Regions from separate parts of the Streptomyces sp. NBC_00647 genome, predicted to be linked through region 1. Evidence: riboswitches for the same ligand, from Rfam matches in the RefSeq annotation. Region 1 holds a riboswitch; each other region holds the start of a gene.
The links. Region 1 has a riboswitch for S-adenosylmethionine ahead of OG788_RS04065 (glutathione S-transferase C-terminal domain-containing protein). Riboswitches for the same ligand answer to the same signal wherever they lie in the genome.
Positions count from the first base shown of each region.

Region 2: linked by a shared signal. The riboswitch ahead of thrC (threonine synthase) and the one ahead of OG788_RS04065 (glutathione S-transferase C-terminal domain-containing protein) in region 1 are both predicted to bind S-adenosylmethionine.
Region 3: linked by a shared signal. The riboswitch ahead of OG788_RS14435 (aminotransferase class V-fold PLP-dependent enzyme) and the one ahead of OG788_RS04065 (glutathione S-transferase C-terminal domain-containing protein) in region 1 are both predicted to bind S-adenosylmethionine.

Region 1 is NZ_CP109040.1:931,408-938,906, reverse strand. Features, by position in the region: gene OG788_RS04075 (RNA-guided endonuclease InsQ/TnpB family protein) at 1-1,022, shown strand, start outside; gene OG788_RS04070 (MFS transporter) at 1,646-3,067, opposite strand; gene OG788_RS04065 (glutathione S-transferase C-terminal domain-containing protein) at 3,311-4,003, opposite strand; SAM riboswitch class IV at 4,303-4,448, opposite strand; gene OG788_RS04060 (hypothetical protein) at 4,606-4,740, shown strand; gene OG788_RS04055 (amino acid ABC transporter permease) at 4,911-5,915, shown strand; gene OG788_RS04050 (amino acid ABC transporter ATP-binding protein) at 6,014-6,778, shown strand; gene OG788_RS04045 (ABC transporter substrate-binding protein) at 6,981-7,499, shown strand, end outside.
Region 2 is NZ_CP109040.1:4,900,350-4,907,848, reverse strand. Features, by position in the region: gene otsB (trehalose-phosphatase) at 1-434, shown strand, start outside; gene OG788_RS21355 (trehalose-6-phosphate synthase) at 627-2,084, opposite strand; gene OG788_RS21350 (glucosyl-3-phosphoglycerate synthase) at 2,163-3,107, opposite strand; SAM riboswitch class I at 3,313-3,469, shown strand; gene thrC (threonine synthase) at 3,487-4,794, shown strand; gene OG788_RS21340 (MoaD/ThiS family protein) at 4,791-5,066, shown strand; gene OG788_RS21335 (cold-shock protein) at 5,508-5,711, shown strand; gene groL (chaperonin GroEL) at 6,084-7,499, shown strand, end outside.
Region 3 is NZ_CP109040.1:3,264,116-3,271,614, reverse strand. Features, by position in the region: gene OG788_RS14445 (cytochrome bc complex cytochrome b subunit) at 1-945, shown strand, start outside; gene trpD (anthranilate phosphoribosyltransferase) at 1,084-2,148, shown strand; SAM riboswitch class IV at 2,234-2,350, shown strand; gene OG788_RS14435 (aminotransferase class V-fold PLP-dependent enzyme) at 2,541-3,902, shown strand; gene OG788_RS14430 (Lrp/AsnC ligand binding domain-containing protein) at 3,942-4,223, opposite strand; gene OG788_RS14425 (rhomboid family intramembrane serine protease) at 4,267-5,022, opposite strand; gene OG788_RS14420 (hypothetical protein) at 5,178-5,417, shown strand; gene OG788_RS14415 (NYN domain-containing protein) at 5,452-6,801, shown strand; gene OG788_RS14410 (NlpC/P60 family protein) at 7,256-7,499, shown strand, end outside.

The DNA of each region.
Region 1 (7,499 bases):
ACCCTGAGCGCCAGGGCCGCTGGTCGTTCTCCTCGCAGCAGGCCACCTTGCGCCGTCTGGACAGGGCGTTCGCCGCGTTCTTCCGGCGGGTCAAGTCCGGCGGTACCCCGGGCTACCCGCGTTTTCGCGGGGTGAACTGGTTCGACACCGTGGACTTCCCCAAAGACGGGGACGGCTGCCGGTGGGACTCCACTCCGCATGACCCGGTCACCCGCGTCCGCCTCCAGGGCGTCGGGCATGTGAAGGTCAACCAGCACCGCGCCGTGAGAGGCACGGTCAACACCGTCTCCGTCAAGCGTGAGGGCCGCAAGTGGTTCGTGGTGCTCACCGTCGAACAGGAACAGCCAAAGCCGCTGCCATCGACCGGCAGCGTGGTCGGGATCGACTTGGGCATCGCGAACTTCCTCGCCGACTCCACCGGCGCCTTCGTGCCCAACCCGCGCCACGGCCGCCGTGCGGCCGCCAAGCTCCAGGCCGCGCAGCAGGCTCTGTCCCGGTTCCCGCGCTGCAAGGCCAAGGACCGCACTGCCAACCACCAGCGCGCGGTGGAGAAGGTCGCTCGGCAGCATGGCAAGGTCCGCCGCCAACGGCTGGACCACGCACACAAGACCGCGCTCGACCTGGTCCGCACATACGACTTCATCGCGCACGAAGACCTCAAGATCCGCAACATGAGCAGGGCCCCCGCAGCCAGACCCAAACCCGACCAGGCAGGCGCGTTCCTGCCCAACGGGGCCGCAGCCAAGGCCGGACTCAACAAGTCGATCAACGATGCCGGATGGGGGGTGTTCCTGACGATCCTGCACGCCAAGGCTGAAAGCGCCGGACGGGAAGTGATCGCAGTCGACCCCCGCAACACCTCCCGCACCTGCCCCGAATGCGGGCACACGGCCAAGGAGAACCGGCCCACACAGGAGAAGTTCCACTGCATCGCCTGCGGACATATTGCGCACGCGGACACGGTGGGAGCACTCAACGTTCTACGGGCCGGGCTGGTCCGTCGCAACGCCAACCCGGCGTAACGAGAAGCCCCCGGCTTCAGCCGGGGGAGGAGTCACTGAAGGGTGAGGATCGGGAACATGGAACATGGTCGCCCTGCCTGTCGACCCCCCCCAGACCACGGTGTCGTGCTCGCAGACGTGGCCGGGAGCGAGGACGGTCACGGTCACCTCGATGTCGTTCGGGCGCAGTGCCCGTGCCAGCTCGCGCTGGGCCCCGATGCCGATGTCCTGGTCCTTGACGGTGAGGGTGACAATGCCGTCGTCGTGGCGCTCCACCGCGTACGCCGCCGGGGCGGCCGGGGAACCGGGCGCGACCACCGCGGCGAGACCGGCGCACAGCCGACCGCGGCGACGGCGATCCGGCGCGGAGTGAGCAGGCGGCGCCCCGAGGCGCGTGTCTCGCCCCCGCGTTCCCGGGCCCCGGCCGACGTGGCCTCGTGCCCGGCGGGTTATCGCGGATCGAGGGAAGCGGCCGACGCGTTCCCGCGCAGCTCGATCTCCCGCTTCAGCTCATCGAGCAGCCGGTCCTCGAACCTCGGCCTCGAGCTCATGCCTCTCCCCTTTTCGCGTACAGCAGGGACGCGTTCGGTGTCCGCGCGTCCGAGACTCCGGGGGTAGGGGCGTTTCGGCATCCGCCGGAGAATTCAGCCGTCGTTCCGTGCCTGGCTGCCCGCCGGGCCGCGCGCGCCGACGGGGGATCCGGGAAGGAGCGCCGCCGCGATGAGTCCGATGACCCCGAGGACGGCGAGGGTGACCATGGCCGCGGCGTAGGAGCGGGTGGTGAATCCGGCCACGAGGATCGTGCCGGCGACCGCGGTGCCCAGCGAGGAGCCGAGGTTCGACACACTGCGGGACAGACCGGAGATCTCGCCCTGCCGGTCCTGGGGGAAGCTCGACTGGACGATGTTGACCGACGGGGTCAGCATCAGGCCGAGGCCCAGTCCGAGCAGGAGCAGACCGGGAGCGAAGGCCCAGGGGCTGGAGAAGCTGTTGACCATGGCGATCAGGACGACGACGCCCGCGATCGCGACGGCGAAGCCCGCGATGATCAGGGTGCGTTGGGGACGCCGCCGGGCGAGTCGTTCGGCGGCCAGGGAGGTGGCGAGCAGACCGAGCGTGGCGGCCGTGAAGATGACGCCGGTCGCGATGGCGTCGTAGCCGCGCACCACTTGGAGATAGGCGGCCACGGTGAACGACGAACCCATGAGCAACAGCCATTGGATGTTCTGGGTGATGAGCCCGAGGTTGGAGGCGCGGTTGCGGAACAGGCTGGTGGACAGCAGCGGTTCCTTGCCGGCCGACTCGCGGGCACGCACGAAGCGGAAGAACCACAGCAGCGTCAGCGCGCCGAGGACGAGCAGGCCGGTCATCAGCCAGAGGTTGTTGTCGGCGGCCAGGATGCCCATGACGATGAGGACCAGACCCGTCGCCGACAGCACGGCTCCGACGGTGTCGAACGGGCGGGTCGGATCCGGTGGCAGCGGGTCCTCGATGTGGCGGCTCAGCACGATGATCAGGGCGATGATCAGGGCCTGGAACACGAAGGCGGCCCGCCAGCTGAGCCACGAGGTGATGAGCCCGCCGATGAGCGGGCCCGCCGCCGCGCCGATGCCGCCCAGCGCCATGATGACTCCGAAGGCTCGGGCGCGGGAGGTCATGTCGTCGAAGAGGAGCGTCGTGAGGATGTAGACCGGCGGGATGAGCAGCGCGGTTCCGACGCCTTCGAGAATCGAGTTGCCGAGGATGAGAACGCCCAGGCCGGGGGAGACCGCACTCAGGAGCGCGCCGATCCCGTACACCGTCAGGCCGGCGAGGAAGCAGCGCTTGCGGCCGTAGCGGTCCGTCAGCTTGCCGCCGGGGATCATCAGCGCGGCCATGACGAGCAGGAAGATCGTGATCGCGACCTGCACGCCCTGCACGGTCGTGTCGAGGTCCTCGCTGATGTCGTTGATCATCACGTTCATGTTGGAACCGGCGAAGCTGCAGATGAACTGTGCGAGGGCGAGCGGAGCGAGAATCCTGCGCTGCGCCACCGACGGCGGTGTCGACGCGCCTGTGTCAGCCATCGCCATTCCTTATGACTGCCGGACGTGTGGTCTGGGTGTCGCTCTCCTACGCTCATAGACTGCGCCGAACGTCGACGGACCGCATGCGCACGACGGCAGACCGGTGGAATCCCGGTGGACCGTCCCGGCCGGCTCCGGGACTTCAGGACCAGTCCTGGGCACCCGGCGGGACACCCTTGGTTCTCCGATCTGCCGTCCGCGTGAGCACGCCGCTCACCCGTCCGGGTGGGCGCTACGGGCTCCTCACCGCCGCCGGGCGGTACCTCCGCTCCGGAAGGCGGGGTGGTCGCCGAGCCGGCGTACGTAGTCCTGGAGCCGGGGGAGTGAGCGCAGGGCGGCGCCGTCCGGGTCCAAACGGGTGAGGGCCACCCACACGTCCACGTCCCCCGCCGTCAGGGTCTCGCCCAGGACATAGGGCCGCCCGGCGAGTTGACAGTCCAACAACTCCAGGGCCGCGGAGAGCTCCGAGGGCTGGGCGGAAGGGGTGACATCGCGGTCCAGCAGGTCGCGGAGAGCCTCGATGTCCGCGGCGAGGTCCGGTGGACGCAGCGTCGACGGGCACCCCGCGCCGTGACCGGAGAGAAGCCCCGCGAGATCGCGGAGGATGTCGGGGGTGTGGTTGCTGACGATCCGTCCGCTCCACCGGTCGCACAGCGCGGGCGCCGTCAGCGGTCCGTCGTAGTGGTGCTCGGTGGCCTCGTAGGCGCGGCGCAGCGAGGCGAAGGCCTCAGGTGTCCCTGTGGGGTCCGCCAGGACCGTCGTGGCGACGGAGTCCTTCAGACCGAGCAGGTCGAGGGTGATCGCGATGCGCAGCGAGAGCGGACAACTCTCCGACAGATACAGCTCGTAGCGGTGCGGTGCGGGGTAGAAGCCGCCGGCCAGGCCGACACCGATCCGGCTGTCGACACGGTGGGGGAGGGCGGAGGGCGTCGCCACCTTGAGACGAAGCTCGGAGGGGAACGAAACCTGGTCACAAGGACGTGAGTTGGCCGTGCTGGAAGGACGCGAAGCTGTCTCAGGCATGACTCTCCCTTGGGGAACGAGGAAGCCACCGCCGCCTTGTGGGCACCAGCGGCCGAATGCGGAACGACTGCGCTCGTCGCACCGGTCCGGATCGAACGGACCGGCTACGGATCAGTAAGCGCTGGAGACACGCAACAGATCGATGTGCAGGCGCCTCGTCAAGCCGTTCCTGGGCATTCTCACCGGTCCCACTCCGGGGCTCGCGAGACGCGAGACCACGCTTGCCCCGCCACGCCGGCGGGACCCGGTCGTCACCCGGGGCACCCCGTCGCGGTGGAAGGGTTGCCTGTCAGCGAGCCGGGGCCGATGACCACAGGTGCGGGACGAACCCGCACCGTGGGCGCTGACAATCGTGACCGTCCACGCCAGTCTCGGTGCGCCCTGTGGCGCCGTCAAGAAGGCGTGGCACGCGGTCTCACCTGGTGGTCACCCGGATTGACATTCTTTTCGGGGCGGGCCTAACGTGCGGCCCACAAACGGGATGCCCCAGGGCCGGAGAGACGATGGTGACGGCGATGAACGCAGCTGACGGGACGGCCGCATGGCGGCGCCTCGGCCGCGTGGTGCTGTGCGCCGACCGCTCCGTCGACCTGCTGCGCGTCAACAGCGCACTGTGTACGGACATGTGTCGCACCCTCTGCCAAGGCTGACGGTTCCTCTTCCGAATCGCTGACGACCACCGCTGTGGCGGTGTGCCCTTTCTCCGTCCAGCCCCCGTTCCCTGTGCGCCCGTGCCCTCGTTTCGCGCCGAGCCGTTGAGGCTCCGCGTCACGCTGCCGCTCGCCGTGGTCCGGGGTGTCCGAATCCGCTGGAGCTCTCCATGAGTGAATCTCCAGGCATAGCTGTGTCCTCCGGATCAGCGCTGCCTGCCCAGGCCGTCCCCCGTCCCGACGTCCCCGCCTCGCCCAAGCCCCTGGCGGCGCAGCGGGTCCTTCCGCTCCGGCGCCCCGGCCGCTGGATCATCACGGCCGTCGTGCTCGTGCTGGTCGCCCAGATCGCTCACGGCCTGGTGACCAACCCCTTCTACCAGTGGGACCGTTTCCAGTACTGGTTCCTGCGTCCGACGATCCTCGACGGCCTGCTCATCACCCTCGAAGTCGCCGTCTACAGCGCGGTGTTGGGCTTGCTCGGCGGGATCCTGCTGGCGTTGGCCCGACTCTCCCCGAGCCCGGTGCTGCGCGCGGTGAGCTGGGTCTACACCTGGCTGTTCCGCTCGGTACCGCTCATCGTCGTCCTGCTGTTCCTCTACAACTTCAGCGCGCTGTACCGGACGTTGAGCGTCGGGGTGCCGTTCGGGCCGGCCTTCTTCACCTTCGACGAGTCCCGCCTGGCCACCGACATGGCCGTCGCCGTCATCGGACTGAGCCTGAACGAAGCGGCGTACGCCTCCGAAGTGGTGCGCGGCGGAATCCTCTCCGTCGACCAGGGTCAGCACGAGGCGGCCTCAGCCCTGGGCCTGCCGAAGCGGTACCAGTTCGCGAAGATCGTCTTTCCGCAGGCGCTGCGCTCCATCACCCCGAACTACGTCAACCAGTTGATCGGCCTGATCAAGGGAACCTCGCTCGTCTTCTACGTCTCCCTGCTGGACCTGTTCGGCTCCGTTCAGAGCATGGGCAGCACCTATCCCGGCGATATCGTGCCGCTGCTCCTGGTCGCCACCGCCTGGTACCTGATCCTGACGAGCGTCGTGTCCGTCGTCCAGTTCTACGTCGAGCGGTACTACTCGCGGGGCGCGCTGCGCACCCTGCCGCCGACCCCGTTGCAGAAGGTACGGAACGGTCTGCGCGACGTGCGGGCCCGGATCCGGAGGGAGACGGCGATATGACTGGCGAAGCGCGTCGGACGACAGTGAAGACCAGGACGGTACCGGAGGACCAGGCGCCGGAGACGGCTCCGCCGGCCGAGGCCATCGGAGCGCTCGAGATCCAGCCGGCCGCGGTGGAGGTGCACGACGTGCACAAGTGGTACGGCTCCCATCAGGTCCTGGACGGTGTGGAGTTGACCGTCCGGCCCGGAGAGGTCACGGTCATCCTCGGGCCGTCCGGATCCGGCAAGTCCACTCTCCTGAGGGTGATCAACCATCTGGAGAAGCCCGAGATCGGCCATGTCAGCCTGAACGGCGAGCTCATCGGCGTCCGCAGGCACGGTGAGCGGCTGAGGGAACTGAGCGAGCGGGTCATCCTGGGGCAGCGCAGCCGCATCGGCTTCGTCTTCCAGAACTTCAATCTCTTCCCGCACCTCACCGTGCTGGACAACGTGGCCGCGGCTCCGGTGGCCACCGGAAAACTGTCCAAGCCCGACGCCCAGGAGCTGGCCCGCGATCTGCTCGCCCGCGTGGGGCTGGGGGACAGGACCAGTGCCTATCCGCGGCAGTTGTCGGGCGGACAGCAGCAGCGCGTGGCCATCGCCCGCGCCCTCGCCCTGCGGCCGGGGGTCATCCTCTTCGACGAACCGACCTCGGCGCTGGACCCCGAACTGGTCGGCGAAGTACTCGCCGTCATCAAGGACCTTGCCAGGAGCGGCACCACCCTCGTCATCGTCACCCACGAGATCGGCTTCGCCCGCGAGATCGCCGACCGGGTCGTCTTCATGGACGGCGGGCGCGTCGTTGAACAGGGCCCGCCCTCACAGGTGTTGGACCACCCGCAGCAGGAGCGCACCAGGGACTTCCTGAGCAAGGTTCTCTGACCGGCGCGCCGACGGGCGCACAACGAGGCCCGTCGGTTCCAGCCTCCGACCGAAGCCGCCGGCGGCGAACGAGGACGCGTCGCTCGGCGCGGTCCTCCGAACTCGCCTTCAGCCGTGCGCCGTCACGCAGGGCCACCCGATTTCGCGGCCCGCCGGGACCGCGCCCCCACACCCTCACCGCACACACCCGACAAGGACAGCCATGCGTACGCTCCCCCTGAACAGCAGAATTCTTCGCGGCGTCACCGCCACCGCGGCCGTCGCCTCCCTCGCCGCCGGGCTCGCCGCATGCGGGGGTGACAGCGACGCCGCCACCCGGACCGAGGGCGCCTCGGCCGGATCGGTCACGGTCGGCGCGCTCTCCAACGGCGCGGCCAAGCAGACCGAGTTGAAGGTGTCCGAGGTGAAGTCGATCAGCGCCTTGCTGCCCAAGTCCGTCGCCAAGAGCGGCACACTGCGGATCGGCGTCGGAGCCCTGCCCGCGGGATTCGCGCCGCTGGCGTACGTGGGCGGGGACCAGAAGACACTCACCGGCGCCGAACCCGACCTCGGCAGGTTGGTGGCCGCGGTCCTCGGACTGAAGCCGGAGGTGAAGAACTCGACCTGGGAAAACCTGTTCGTCGGCATCGACAGCGGCAAGGTGGACGTCGCCTTCTCCAACGTCACCGACACCGAGGAGCGCAAGAAGAAGTACGAGTTCGCCTCCTACCGGCAGGACAAC
Region 2 (7,499 bases), 4.0 Mb from region 1:
GCGCCTGGCAGGGCACCTGGATCGAGGAGAAGGGCCGTGCGGTCGCCGTGCACACACGCCGCGCCGCGGACCCGCAGGCCGCCTTCGAGGCGCTCCGCGAGCCACTGGCCGATCTGGCCACCCGGCACGGCCTGATCGTCGAGCCCGGCCGCATGGTCCTGGAGCTGCGCCCGCCGGGCATGGACAAGGGGGTCGCCCTCCTGGAGTACGTCCGGGAGGTCGGCGCCGAGGCCGTCCTCTACGCGGGTGACGACCTGGGCGACCTGCCCGCCTTCGCCGCCGTCGACAAGCTCCGCTCCGACGGTGTCCCCGGACTCCTGGTGTGCAGCGGCAGCTCCGAGGTCGGCGAACTCGCCGAGCGGGCGGACCTGGTGGTCGACGGCCCGTCCGGGGTCGTACGGCTGCTCGCTTCTCTCGCGGCCGAACTCGCCTGACCGGCCGCTCGTCGCCCGTGCGGGCGAGGGCGGCGGAAGGCTTGTTTCGCCCCCTCCGCCCCTACCCGTCCCGTACCCGGGCTCCGCCCCGGACCCCGCTCCTCAAGCGCCGGAGGCGCTGAAGTTCATTCCCCGGCCGGGGCTGAAAAGTGCAGCCGCAGCCGGGATCCTGCCGGAGGGGCTGGACTGTGTTCAGGTCTCCAGCGCCTGCAGCTGATCAAGGAACCACTGGGCCGGCGGCAGAGCGGTGGCCGCGGCGGCCAACCGCTTGGTGCGCTCCGCCCGTTCGCCCGGCTGCATGGTCAACGCCTCGTGCAGCGCCCGTGCCGTACCGATCACGTCGTACGGGTTCACCGAGATCGCGTCCTCGCCCAGTTCCTCGTACGCCCCGGCCTCCCGCGAGAGCACCAGCACGCAGCCCTCGTCGGAGACGACCGGGACCTCCTTGGCGACGAGGTTCATGCCGTCCCTGATGGGGTTGACGAGGGCGACGTCGGCCAGCCGGTACGCGGCGAGCGAGCGCGCGAAGTCGTCCTTGACGTGCAGGACCACCGGGGTCCAACCGGGTGTTCCGTACCGGGAGTTGATCTCGTCGGCCACGCGCTGCACCTCGGCCGTGTACTCCCGGTACACGGCGAGGTCCTGCCGCGAGGGGTAGGCGAAGGCCACGTGGACCACCCGCTCGCGCCACTCCGGGTGGTCGTCCAGCAGCTGCCGGTACGCCAGCAGTCCCCGCACGATGTTCTTGGACAGCTCGGTCCGGTCGACGCGCACGACGGTCCGGCGTCCCTCGCCGATCTCCGTGCGCAGTGCGGCCATCCGCTGCTCGACGTCCTCCCGGTGGGAGCGTTCGCGCAGGAACTCGGCGTCCGCGCCGAGGCCGTGCACGCCGACGAGGGTCTCGCGCACGGGCGGCCGGGCGCCGTCCAGGTGCTCGATCGCCCGGGGGGCGCCCGAGGGCCAGGTGGCGCTGTAGTGCTCGGGGTCGGCCTCCTCCGCGCAGCGCATGAAGGCCGTCGCCCACCGCCAGGTCAGGAACGCCACCCGGTCCGCTCCGAGCATGCCTCCCACCAGTTCCGCGCGGATGTCGTCGGGGAGCATCCGGAAGTAGTCCTCGGGCGCCCACGGCGTGTGGGAGAAGTGGCCGATGCGCAGGTCGGGGCGCAGCTCACGGAGCATCCCCGGCACCAGGCACAGGTGGTAGTCCTGGACCAGCACCGCCGCGCCCTCGGCTGCCTCCTCGGCCAGCGCCTCGGCGAAGGCGCGGTTGTAGGTCCGGTACGACTCCCACTGGCGCCGGAACTCCGCGTCGAAGACCGGCTCCAGCGGGGTCTGGTACAGCATGTGGTGGACGAACCACAGGACGGAGTTGGCGATGCCGTTGTAGGCGTCGGCGTGCACGTCGGCGTCGATGGCCAGCATGCGCACGCCGTCCTCGCCGACTCCGCGCGCGACGGCCTCCCGGTCGCCGTCGCCGAGGGCCGAGCACACCCATAGGGCGCCCGCGTCGGGCCCGATCGCCGAGAGGCCCGAGACGAGGCCGCCGCCGCCGCGCCGGGCGTGCAGCGAACCGTCCTCCCGTACCTCGTAGGTGACCGGGCCGCGGTTGGACGCGACCAGAATCCGGTGGGCACCGTGCGTTGAAGCCATGCCTCGAAACCTAGCCCCGTGTCGAAACGCTCAAACGTTCCCTTCGGCCGTATGCGATCGCGGGCCGGGAGGGCTGGTCTACGCGGCTTTGCGCCGCTGGTACTCGGAGATTTCGCTCATCGGGGGCCTTTCCTCCGTGTCCACCGAGTACGTGCGCGGCTGGAAACCGTCCCGGCCGCGCTCGAACTGGGTGAGGGCGGGGCGGATCAGGTGGCCGCGGGCCAGCCGGAGCTGGGCGGTGCGGTAGATCGCGGCGGCCATACGGCCCAGGGCCTGGCCGTCCTGGTGGCGGTGCTTGCGGACGCCGACGTCGACCTGGGCGAGGGCGTCCAGGCCCACCAGGTGCAGGGCGTCGACGAGCATGCCCAGCTCCACGCCGTAGCCGACGGGGAACGGGAGCTGTTCGAGCAGGGAGCGACGGGCCGCGTACTCGCCGCCGAGCGGCTGGACGAAGCCCGCCAGCTGCGGCCAGTGCATGTTCAGCAGGGGGCGGGCCATCAGCTCGGTGACCCGGCCGCCCTGTCCCGAGGCGCCGCCCAGCGGGCGGTCGTACATGGCCTTGACCAGATCGACCCCGGGGTCGGTGAGCAGCGGGCCCACGATCCCGGTGACGAAGTCGGACGAGAACTCCTTGAGGTCCGCGTCGATGAAACAGACGATGTCCCCGCTCGTCACGAGCAGCGACCGCCACAGCACCTCGCCCTTGCCGGGCACCGCGGGAATCCGAGGGAGGATGTCGTCGCGGTGCACGACTCTCGCGCCCGCGGCGGCGGCGACCGCCGAGGTGCGGTCGGTCGAGCCCGAGTCGACGACGACGATCTCGTCGACGAGGGGCACCTGCTGCATCAGGTCGTGGCGGATGATCGCCACGATCTCGCCGACCGTCTCCTCCTCGTTGAGCGCGGGCAGCACGACGCTGACCGTCGATCCGGTGGAACGTTTCGCGGCCATGAGCTTGTGGAGCGGGCGGTCGGTCAGGGACCAGGAGCGTGTGCTCAGCCAGCTTTCGACGTCTTTCAGCACGGTCTGCGGCTCCTCACTGTCTGATCACACGCTCTCATCAGCGTGCCCGCTGCGGCCAGCGGCAGATCGATTGCCGTCGTCTCGCGGTTCGGACGACTATCTCAACTGTCCTGGCCTTCGGTTACAGTCTTGAACAACGCGGATGACCATCGCATGTCCTCGATCATCGGCGCGTAGCACGTTCAACAGTTCAACAATCAAATACCGCTCATCCAGAGGGGCAGAGGGATACGGCCCGATGAAGCCCCGGCAACCCTCCAGCCGGTCTCGTACCGATCGATGTCGATCGCGTCGCGAGGCTCCCGGCTAGGGAAGGTGCCAAATCCGTCTCACGGCGAAGTGCGTCGTGAGGAAGATGAGGAGAAAGGGCCTCGCCTCCATGGCTGCGCAGACAGTTGCAAGCACCACGAACTCCGTGAACTCCGCCGATGCGGTGGACCTCGGCCCGGCAGCGGCGCTTTCCTGCCGCGAGTGCGGACACCGCGTCCCGCTCGGCCCGGTCTTCGCCTGCGAGGAGTGTTTCGGCCCGCTGGAGATCGCCTACGACTTCTCGGCCTACGAGACCGAAGAGCTCCGCAAGCGCATCGAAGCGGGACCCGCGAACATCTGGCGCTACGCGCCCCTCCTGCCCGTCCCCGCGGACGTGGCGGACAAGCCGAACATCAACCCCGGCTGGACCAAGCTCGTCCAGGCCGACAACCTGGCCCGCGAGCTCGGTGTCGACGCCGGCAAGCTCTTCGTCAAGGACGACTCCGGCAACCCGACGCACTCCTTCAAGGACCGCGTCGTCGCCCAGGCCATCGAAGCGGCCCGTGTCTTCGGCTTCACCACCCTCTCCTGCTCCTCCACGGGCAACCTCGCCGGCGCCGTGGGCGCCGCGGCGGCCCGTGCCGGCTTCCGCTCCTGCGTGTTCATCCCGCACGACCTGGAGCAGGGCAAGGTCGTCATGGCCGCGGTCTACGGCGGCGAGCTCGTCGGCATCCAGGGCAACTACGACGATGTGAACCGTTTCTGCTCCGAGCTGATCGGCGACCCGGCCGGCGAGGGCTGGGGCTTCGTCAACGTCAACCTGCGGCCGTACTACGCCGAGGGCTCCAAGACGCTGGCGTACGAGATCTGCGAGCAGCTCGGCTGGCGGCTCCCCGACCAGCTGGTCGTGCCGATCGCCTCCGGCTCCCAGCTCACGAAGATCGACAAGGGCCTGCAGGAGCTGATCAAGCTCGGGCTCGTCGAGGACAGGCCGTACAAGATCTTCGGTGCCCAGGCCGAGGGCTGCTCGCCGGTGTCCGTCGCCTACAAGGCCGGTCACGACGTCGTGCGCCCGCAGAAGCCGGACACCATCGCCAAGTCGCTCGCCATCGGCAACCCCGCGGACGGGCCGTACGTGCTCGACATCGCGCGACGCACCGGCGGTGCCGTGGAGGACGTGAACGACGAGCAGATCGTCGACGCGATCAAGCTGCTCGCGCGCACCGAGGGCATCTTCGCGGAGACGGCCGGCGGCGTGACCGTCGGCGTCACCCGCAAGCTGATCGAGAACGGTCTCCTCGACCCGACTCTGACCACGGTCGTGCTGAACACCGGCGACGGCCTCAAGACTCTGGACGCGGTGGCCTCGGACACCGGGCTGACCGCGACCATCCGCCCGAACCTCGACTCCTTCCGAGAGGCAGGCCTCGCATCATGAGCGTCAACGTCCGCATCCCCACCATCCTGCGCACCTACACCGGGGGCGTCGCCGAGGTGACGGCCGAGGGTACGACCCTCGCCGAGGTCATCGCCGACCTGGAGAAGAACCACACGGGCATCGCCGCGCGCGTTCTGGACGACCAGGGCAAGCTGCGCCGCTTCGTCAACGTGTACGTCAATGACGACGACGTCCGGTTCGAGCAGGGCCTGGAGACGGCGACCCCGGACGGTGTGGGCGTCTCGATCATTCCGGCCGTCGCCGGAGGCTGATCGTTACCCTCGGTAATGCCGAACACGCTGAGTTCATCGAATTGCCCCCTCCGTGAGAGAAACGGAGGGGGCAATTCTGTAGGGTTGAGCGCGCTACAGTTGGGGAAGTCGCTTCGCTTTCGATGTTGGTTTCATGCCGGACGCATATGAGTCCTCGCCCGGCATCCGACAAGAAGTAGCCAAACTACCGCTCCTTTTTGAGCCGTTTATGGCATTTACGGGGCCCGACTTGCCCTGAATCCTTGCGAATTCTCCGCATTTCAACGATCAGCCATGCCCAGAATTCTCGTCCGATTGACCTGTTGCAGACGGCAGTTGGACAGATACATTCAGCCGCGGTCGACGCGTTCCGGCGCACACCCCCAACCAATGGGGGGTGAGGTCTGACCCGGATCCGCGAAGTGTGGATCTGTGCAAGGGCCAGTAATAGGGGAGTTAGGCATGGCTCAGGGCACCGTCAAGTGGTTCAACGCGGAGAAGGGGTACGGCTTCATCGCGGTCGACGGTGGTGCGGACGTCTTCGTGCACTACAGCGCGATTCAGATGGACGGCTACCGCACCCTTGAAGAGGGTCAGCGAGTGGAGTTCGAAATCTCGCAGGGCCAGAAGGGTCCGCAGGCGGACATGGTCAAACTCGCCGTCTGATCCGGGCGCGAACGGCCACCGACGCACTCACGCCGAGGGGCCCGCATCCCACCAGGGATGCGGGCCCCTCGTGCGTCCCCGGCCACCCTCGGGGTCCCCTGTTCTGTCTCGCGCGCGCCCGCGAGCGCGCTCCGTCCGGGCGCCGTGCGTGCGCTCCACCAGGGGCCCGTTTTCATGAGAGGCGCTTGCACTCGCAGGGGTCGAGTGCTAATCATTGGCGTTAGCACTCTCCCAGTGAGAGTGACAGAACTTGGATCGGGCCGGCGAGGCCCGCGGGCCTGTGGGGCAAGGAACCACAAGGCTTGCAGGCCGTCCGTCGCGGGCGCGGGCACGATCCGGAGCAATCCACCCCGTCCGGGAGGACCACTTCACATGGCCAAGATCATCGCGTTCGACGAGGAGGCACGGCGCGGTCTCGAGCGCGGGATGAACCAGCTCGCCGACGCCGTCAAGGTCACCCTCGGCCCCAAGGGCCGTAACGTCGTCCTCGAGAAGAAGTGGGGCGCGCCCACGATCACCAACGATGGTGTTTCCATCGCCAAGGAGATCGAGCTCGAGGACCCGTACGAGAAGATCGGCGCCGAGCTGGTCAAGGAAGTCGCCAAGAAGACGGACGACGTCGCCGGTGACGGTACGACCACCGCGACCGTCCTGGCTCAGGCGCTCGTCCGCGAGGGCCTGCGCAACGTAGCCGCCGGCGCCAACCCGATGGCCCTCAAGCGCGGTATCGAGAAGGCCGTCGAGGCCGTCTCCGGTGCCCTGCTCGAGCAGGCCAAGGATGTCGAGACCAAGGAGCAGATCGCTTCCACGGCCTCCATCTCCGCCGCCGACACCCAGATCGGCGAGCTCATCGCCGAGGCGATGGACAAGGTCGGCAAGGAAGGCGTCATCACCGTCGAGGAGTCCCAGACCTTCGGTCTGGAGCTGGAGCTCACCGAGGGCATGCGCTTCGACAAGGGCTACATCTCGGCGTACTTCGCCACCGACATGGAGCGTATGGAGGCCGTCCTCGACGACCCGTACATCCTGATCGCGAACTCCAAGATCGCGAACGTCAAGGACCTGCTCCCGCTCCTCGAGAAGGTCATGCAGGGCGGCAAGCCGCTGCTGATCATCGCCGAGGACGTCGAGGGCGAGGCCCTGTCGACCCTGGTCGTCAACAAGATCCGTGGCACCTTCAAGTCCGTCGCCGTCAAGGCTCCGGGCTTCGGTGACCGCCGCAAGGCCATGCTCGGCGACATCGCCATCCTCACGGGCGGCGAGGTCATCTCCGAGGAGGTCGGCCTCAAGCTGGAGAACGCGGGTCTGGACCTGCTGGGCCGTGCCCGCAAGGTCGTCATCACCAAGGACGAGACCACGATCGTCGACGGCTCCGGCTCTGCCGACCAGGTCGCCGGCCGGGTCAACCAGATCCGTGCCGAGATCGAGAACTCGGACTCGGACTACGACCGCGAGAAGCTCCAGGAGCGTCTGGCGAAGCTGGCCGGCGGCGTGGCCGTCATCAAGGCCGGTGCCGCCACCGAGGTCGAGCTCAAGGAGCGCAAGCACCGCATCGAGGACGCCGTTCGCAACGCGAAGGCGGCCGTCGAGGAGGGCATCGTCGCCGGTGGTGGCGTGGCCCTGCTCCAGGCTTCCTCGGTCTTCGAGAAGCTCGAGCTCACCGGTGACGAGGCGACCGGCGCCAACGCCGTGAAGCTCGCCCTGGAGGCCCCGCTCAAGCAGATCGCCGTCAACGGTGGTCTCGAGGGTGGCGTCATCGTCGAGAAGGTGCGCAACCTGCCCGTCGGT
Region 3 (7,499 bases), 2.3 Mb from region 1:
GTGGGCCACCTGATCCTGGTCTTCTACCACAAGCACACGCAGTTCGCGGGCCCCGGCAAGACGAACAACAACGTCGTCGGCATGCCGCTGCTGCCGGTCTACATGGCCAAGGCCGGAGGCTTCTTCTTCCTGGTCTTCGGTGTCATCGCGGCCATCGCGGCGATCGCGTCCATCAACCCGATCTGGGCGATGGGTCCGTACCGTCCGGACATGGTGTCCACGGGCGCCCAGCCCGACTGGTACATGGGCTTCTCCGAGGGCCTGATCCGTGTCATGCCGGGCTGGGAGATCAACCTCTGGGGTCACACGCTCGTCCTGGGTGTGTTCATCCCGCTGGTGATCTTCCCGCTGGTCCTGGTCGCGATCGCGGTCTACCCGTTCATCGAGTCCTGGGTCACCGGCGACAAGCGCGAGCATCACATCCTGGACCGCCCGCGCAACGTCCCGACCCGGACCGCGTTCGGTGCCGCCTGGATCAGCTGGTACTTCGTCCTGCTCGTCGGTGGCGGCAACGACATCTGGGCCACGCACTTCCACCTGTCGATCAACTCGATCACCTGGTTCGTCCGGATCGCGTTCTTCGTCGTGCCGGTGCTGACGTTCATCGCCACCAAGCGGATCTGCCTCGGCCTCCAGCGCCGGGACCGGGACAAGGTGCTGCACGGCCGCGAGTCGGGCATCATCAAGCGCCTGCCGCACGGTGAGTTCATCGAGGTCCACGAGCCGCTCAGCCAGGACGCGCTGCACACGCTCACCGCGCACGAGCAGTACAAGCCGGCCGAGATCGGCCCGACGGTCGACGAGAACGGTGTCGAGCGCAAGGTCTCGGGCACGCAGAAGCTGCGCGCCAAGATGAGCGAGGGCTTCTACGGGGAGGACAGCCAGATCCCCAAGCCCACCGTCGAGGAGTACAAGGAGATCACGAGCGGCCACGGCCACCACTGATCCCCGGTAGTTCGCCACGGCGAGAGCCCCGTCCAGGCACTGGACGGGGCTCTTTGCCGTCTCCCGGGCTGGATAGGGTGGAGTCACCCCGCGCAAGGGGTGAGTCCCTTCGCGTCACCTACGAACCCAGGAGCGACCATGAGCGCTGTGAACCCCGCTGGAGGCGACACCGCGGCGGTCCGTTCCTGGCCCCAGGTACTGAACGGCCTGCTCGAGGGCCGCGACCAGAGCGCGGACGACACGGCCTGGGCGATGGACCGCATCATGCGCGGAGAGGCGACCGACGCGCAGATCGCCGGGTTCGTGGTGGCCCTGCGGGCCAAGGGTGAGACCGTCGAGGAGATCTCGGGACTCGTCCGGGCGATGTACGAGCACGCCAATGTGATCGAGGTGCCCGGGCACACCGTCGACATCGTCGGCACGGGCGGCGACGGCGCGAAGACCGTCAACATCTCCACGATGTCCTCGATCGTGGTCGCCGGCACCGGCGCCAAGGTGGTCAAGCACGGCAACCGGGCCGCGTCCTCCGCGTCCGGCTCCTCCGACGTCCTGGAGAAGCTCGGCGTCAATCTCCAGCTCACGGTGAAGCGGGTCGCCGAGGTGGCCGAAGAGGCCGGGATCACCTTCTGCTTCGCGGTGAAGTTCCACCCGGCGCTGCGTCATGCGGCGGCGGCCCGCGGCCAGTTGGGCATCAGGACGACCTTCAACGTGCTCGGCCCGCTGACCAATCCGGCGCGGGTGAAGGCCCAGGCGGTCGGAGTCGCCGACCCGCGCATGGCGCCGATCGTGGCGGGCGTGTTCGCCGAGCGCGGCAACTCCTCGCTCGTCTTCCGCGGCGACGACGGCCTCGACGAGCTGACCACCACCGCGGGCTCCGACGTCTGGGTGGTCCGTGACGGCTCGGTCACCGAGGAGCGCTTCGACCCGCGCGACGTCGGTCTCGACATCGTCCCGGTGGAGGCCCTCCGCGGCGCCGACGCCTCGTACAACGCGGAGGTCGCCCGGCGCCTGCTGGACGGCGAGACCGGGCCCGTACGGGACGCGGTCCTGCTGAACTCGGCGGCGGCCCTGGTGGCCCTGTCGCCGACCGACGCCCCGCTCGCGGACCAGCTCCGCGCCGGAATGGCGAAGGCGGCCGAGGCGATCGACTCCGGGGCCGCGAAGCGCACTCTGGAGCGCTGGGTGGCCGCCAGCAACGCCTGATCCACCAGTGCCGCGGAGCAAGGCGCAGTCCAGAATCCGGACTGCGCCTTGCGCGTGGAAGATCCTCTGGCAAGATGCTGTGTCAGGTCATGAGTGACAGCCATCAGGCCCCGGCCGGCTGTCCGGCAACCCTCCGTCCGTGGCGGGGTGCCCCGGGTGAAGACCAGGTCGTAGGCAGCGAGGTCTACGGCAAGCGCGGACCCCTCCCGCTCTTCCGGGCGGATGCAACCAGGGGTCCTGGTCGTTCGAGGGAGCCTTCTGTGAGCAAGCGAATGCGATAGGGCGTCGAGCCCCGCCTCCGCACACCCTTTTTCACCTTTCCCTGCGCTGAGCCCTGCTTCCGGGCGGCCGGCTCGCGCAGCGATCCCGCCTGCCTCTCACAGGAGCTCGCCATGTCTGTCTCCACCGCTGCCGCCGACCAGACCGTTTGTGCCCCCTTGGCCGTTCTCGGCCGGGATGTCACCGTCCCGCTCGTCACCGGCGGCGAGGTCACCTACGCCGCCCTCGACTACGCCGCCAGCGCGCCCGCCCTCCAGCGGGTGTGGGACGACGTGGCCGCGTACGCGCCGTACTACGGCAGCGTCCACCGGGGCGCCGGCTACCTCTCGCAGCTGTCCACCGACCTCTTCGAGAACGCCCGCAGGACCGTCGAGGAGTTCCTGGACTGCCGCGCCGGGGACCAGGTGGTCTTCACCCGCTCCACCACCGACTCGCTCAACCTGCTCGCCGCCGCGCTCCCGGCCGGCTGCGAGGTCTTCGTCTTCGAGACCGAGCACCACGCCTCGCTGCTGCCCTGGCGCGACGCCCGGGTGACCTACCTGAACGCCCCGCGCACCCCGGGCGAGGCCGTCGCCACCCTGGAGCACGCCCTCGCCGCCCGTGATCCCCACGGGCCGGCCCTGGTCTGTGTCACCGGTGCCTCGAACGTCACCGGGGAGCTGTGGCCGGTGCGTGAGCTGGCCGCCGCCGCGCACGCCCACGGCGCCCGGATCGTCCTCGACGCCGCGCAGCTCGCCCCGCACCACCCGGTGTCGGTCCAGGACCTCGACGTCGACTGGGTCGCCTTCTCCGGGCACAAGCTGTACGCGCCCTTCGGCTCCGGTGTCCTCGCGGGCCGCTCCGACTGGCTGCGCGAGGCCGAGCCGTACCTCGCGGGCGGCGGCGCCAGCCGCAAGGTCTCCCGGCGCGCGGACGGCGGCGTGGACGTGGAGTGGCACGACAGCGCCGCCCGGCACGAGGCGGGCTCGCCGAACGTCATCGGCGCCTACTCGATCGCGTCGGCCTGCAAGGCGCTCACCGAGGAGGGCTTCGACAACCTTCTCGCCCGTGAGCAGCACCTGATCCGTACCGTCCGCGCGGGTCTCGCGGAGGTCCCGGAGGTCCGGGTCCTCTCCCTCTTCGGTGACGACGCCCCGCGGGTCGGCGTCATCTCCTTCGTCGTCGAGGGATGGAACAGCTCGCACTTCGCGGCCGCGCTCTCCGCCGAGTACGGCATCGGCGTCCGTGACGGCCTCTTCTGCGCCCACCCGCTGGTCCGCACGCTGCTCGGCAGCGACCCGGAGACCCAGGGGGAGTGCGGCGCCCCGGAGGCAGCGCCCGGCGAGAAGTCCCTCAACGCCATCCGGGTCAGCTTCGGCGCCGGCACGCCCGACGAGCACGTCGAGCGTTTCGTCCGCGCGGTGCGCGAGCTGGTCCGGGACGGCGCCCGGTGGCAGTACCGCACCGAGGGCGGCCGCTGCGTCCCGGCCGTCTGACGCCCGCGCAGGTCACGCCCGGAGGCGGCGTCCCGTCGGTCAGGAATCGAGACCGATCGCGAACGCCGCCTCCAGGTCGTGCTCGGAGTACGTACGGAACGCCACGTGCGTGTCCGTCGCCTCGACGCCCGGGATCTTGCTGATCCTGCCGGGGATGACGTCCGCCAGGTCGTCGTGGGCCTTGACCCGGACCATCGCGATCAGGTCGTAGGTGCCGGTGACGGAGAAGACCTCGCTGACGCTCTCCAGTGACGCGATCGACTCGGCGATCTCGGGGATCCGGTCCACGCTGGTCTTGATGAGGACGATCGCGGTGATCACGGCTGGTTCTCTCCCTCGGGGGCCACTGCTGGGGGATCTCACCCTACTCGCGGTCCACCTGGCCCGGCTGCCGCGCCGGGGGTCCCGGCAGCGCCCCCGGGGAGGGTGCGGCGGCCCCACGGCGCCCGAAGCGCGCCCACGCGTAGACGAAGCCCAGCGAGAAGCCCACGAGGTGGGCCAGATAGGCGACCCCGGGTCCGGAGTCGCTGCGGCCCGCCGCCAGCCATTGCAGCGCGAACCAGAACGGCAGCACCACCCAGGCCGGGAACCGCAGCGGAAGGAAGAAGAGGAACGGGAAGAGACTGGTCACCCGGGCCTTGGGGAACAGGTACAGAAACGCGCCGAGTACCGCGGAGATCGCCCCGGACGCCCCGACCAGGGACTGCTGCGAGCCGGCGTTGGCGGCGGCGTAACCGAGCAGGGCGACATATCCGCAGCCCAGGTAGAAGAGGGCGAACTCGACATGGCCCATGCGTTCCTCGGTCATCACCCCGAAGACGTAGAAGAACAGCATGTTGCCCAGGAGGTGGAGCCAGCTGCCGTGGATGAACAGGGCCGTGGCCGGGGTGAGTGCCTCGCGCGGGGCCCCGCCGAAGAGGTCGGACGGCACCACGCCCCAGCGGCGGAAGTACGCGCGCTGGGCGACCAGCAGTTCGTCCCCGGTGCCGTACGCGGGATCGAGGCCCGAGGCGGGACCGATGACGAAGATCAGACAGCACAGGACGATCAGCCCGTACGTCACCGGCGCGGACTGGCCCCGCAACGCCCTGCCGACCGCCGTACTCCAATTGCCGATCATGGTACAGAGCATGACGCAACAGGACCGATCGGAGCAGACCGCCTCGCCGCCGCGGACACCAGAGCGTCGAGTACCCGCCAGGCCGTAGGGTTACGAGCCACATGCACCGGGAGACCGGCGCCGGACGGACACTAGAAGGAAAGAGCGACTGCCCTATGACGGTTCCCCTGCCCGACGCCAAGACTCGCTGGCGCTGTGCCCTCTGCGGCAACCTCACGCGTTTCGACGTGACCCGCTCCTCGAAGGTCGTCGAGTATGTGCACCTCGACCTCGCCGGTGAGCCGAAGGTCGAGGAGCGCGAGGTGGTCAATGAGACCATCGAGTCGGTGCGGTGCCGCTGGTGCAACGCGGTGGATCAGGTCGAACTCGTGGACAGGCCGGGTGCCGGCTCCTGAGGGAGCGGGCCCCGCACGGATATTGGGGTGACGGATGGTGGAGACCACAGGCGGGGAGCCGGACGACGGCACCGCTGAGGTGCTCGACCGTCCGCTGCCCGACGGCGTGCGCCGACGCGTCGTACAGATCGTCTCGGACGGCTTCGGCGGACTGACGGTGGCCGAACTGCCCGTCCAGCTGAGGCAGTACGCCCGGTTCGCGCCGAACCGGCGGGCCAAGTTCGCCGGCAACGCCATGGCCGCCGCCCTGGAGACTGACCCGCTGTTCAGACAGCGCATCGCCGAGAAGCTGAGAGAGGCCCAGCCCGAGATCGTCGGGACCCTCGAATCGGGCGCGCCGCCCCCGGCCGCGGATCCGCTGGACGTGGCGGCCGCGGCCTATGTGCTGCGCCCGGCGGGCTGGGTGAAGCTGGTCACCGCCGCGGGCGAGGAGGCCCTGCGGGCGGACGCGGAGCGCGCCGACGAGGAGAACCGCGCCGAGCTGGAGCGGCTGCGCGAGGAGCTCGAAGAGGCCCGCGGGCAGACGAGGTCCGAGACCGAGCGGCTGCGCGCGGAAGTGGAGTCGGCCAGGAAAGAAGCGGAATCGCTTCACCGCAAGCTGCGCGGTGCCCTCAGTGACGTCAAGCGCGGCGAGGCGGCCCTGCGCAAGCTCCAGGCCGAGACCGACACGGCGAAGGCGGAGGGGCAGGCCCAGGTGTCCGCCGCCGAGAGCGAGACCCGGCGGCTCAAGGCGCGCCTCTCGGAGGCCGAGGCCGCCCTGGAGGCCACGCGCAAGGCGGCGCGTGAGGGGCGCAGTGTCGAGGACATGCGCGTACGGCTGCTGCTCGACACCGTGCTGGACGCGGCCCAGGGTCTGCGCCGGGAACTGGCGCTGCCTCCCGTCTCCGTCCGGCCCGCCGAGACCGTGGACGCGGTCGAGCCGGGACGCATGACGCCGAAGGACATCGCCGCCCGCGCGCTCTCCGAGAACGACCCCGCGATCCTCGACCAGTTGCTCGCGCTGCCCCAGGCGCATCTGGTCGTCGACGGCTACAACGTCACCAAGACCGGCTATCCCCAGATGCCGCTGGAGAAGCAGCGGCTGAGGCTGCTCGGGCAGCTCTCGCAGCTGGCCGCGCAGACCGGCGCCGAGGTCACCTGTGTCTTCGACGGGGCCGAGCTGGCCGCGCCGGTGCTGCTCGCGCCGCCGCGCGGGGTGCGGGTGCTGTTCTCCAAGCCCGGAGTCACGGCGGACGAGCTGATCCGTCAGCTGGTGCGGGCCGAGCCGCCAGGCCGGCCGGTCATCGTCGTCTCGACCGACCGTGAGGTGGCGGACGGCATCGCCAAGGCGGGCGCCCGGCCGGTGGCGTCCGTGGTGCTGCTCAAGCGCTTGTCGCGCGGCTGAGCGACCCCTTTCGCCTTCTATCTCCCTTGCGTTTCCTTTTGCTCGTTTCGTTCCGGGTGATTCCTCCCGTTCGCCCCCTTCCGTGCTTCTTCTCGTGCGCCTTCGGGGTCGTCATCTCCCGCTGCCGGTCCGGGGTTTCGCGTGGACGGCGATCCGGGGCCTAAGTCGCATGAGCCACCTACGTCCCATGCGTAACCTCTGGGCTTGATGACCGAATTGACAGGATCTTCACGCGACGTAGTGTCAAGCGCACATCACTGCAGGTGAGTTGAGTGCAAAGAATGCGCTCCTGACAAAGAATTTTCAGGTTTGGATTTGAACTGATCACAAGTAGGTCACTAGGGTCATGCCTCGAACCTCCAACTAGGGTGATCACTCATGAGGAGTGACGGTGGAGGGGCACCGCCCGTCGGCGTCTTCGGCAGGCGGCTGGAGGAAGAAGGAGCTCGCCTTCGTGGCGTCCCACCGTCGACCCAAGCAGCCGAGCCGCACCCGTGTGACCGTGCTCACCACCGCCGCCGCTGCAGCCGTTGCCCTCAGTGCCAACGTCGCCAATGCCGCGCCGTCCGAGAAGCCCAACAAGGACGAGGTCAAGACCAAGGTCGACAAGCTCTACGAAGAGGCCGAGCAGGCCACGGAGAAGCTCAACGGCGCCAAGGAGAAGCAGGAGAAGCTGCAGAAGCAGATCAGCTCCCTGC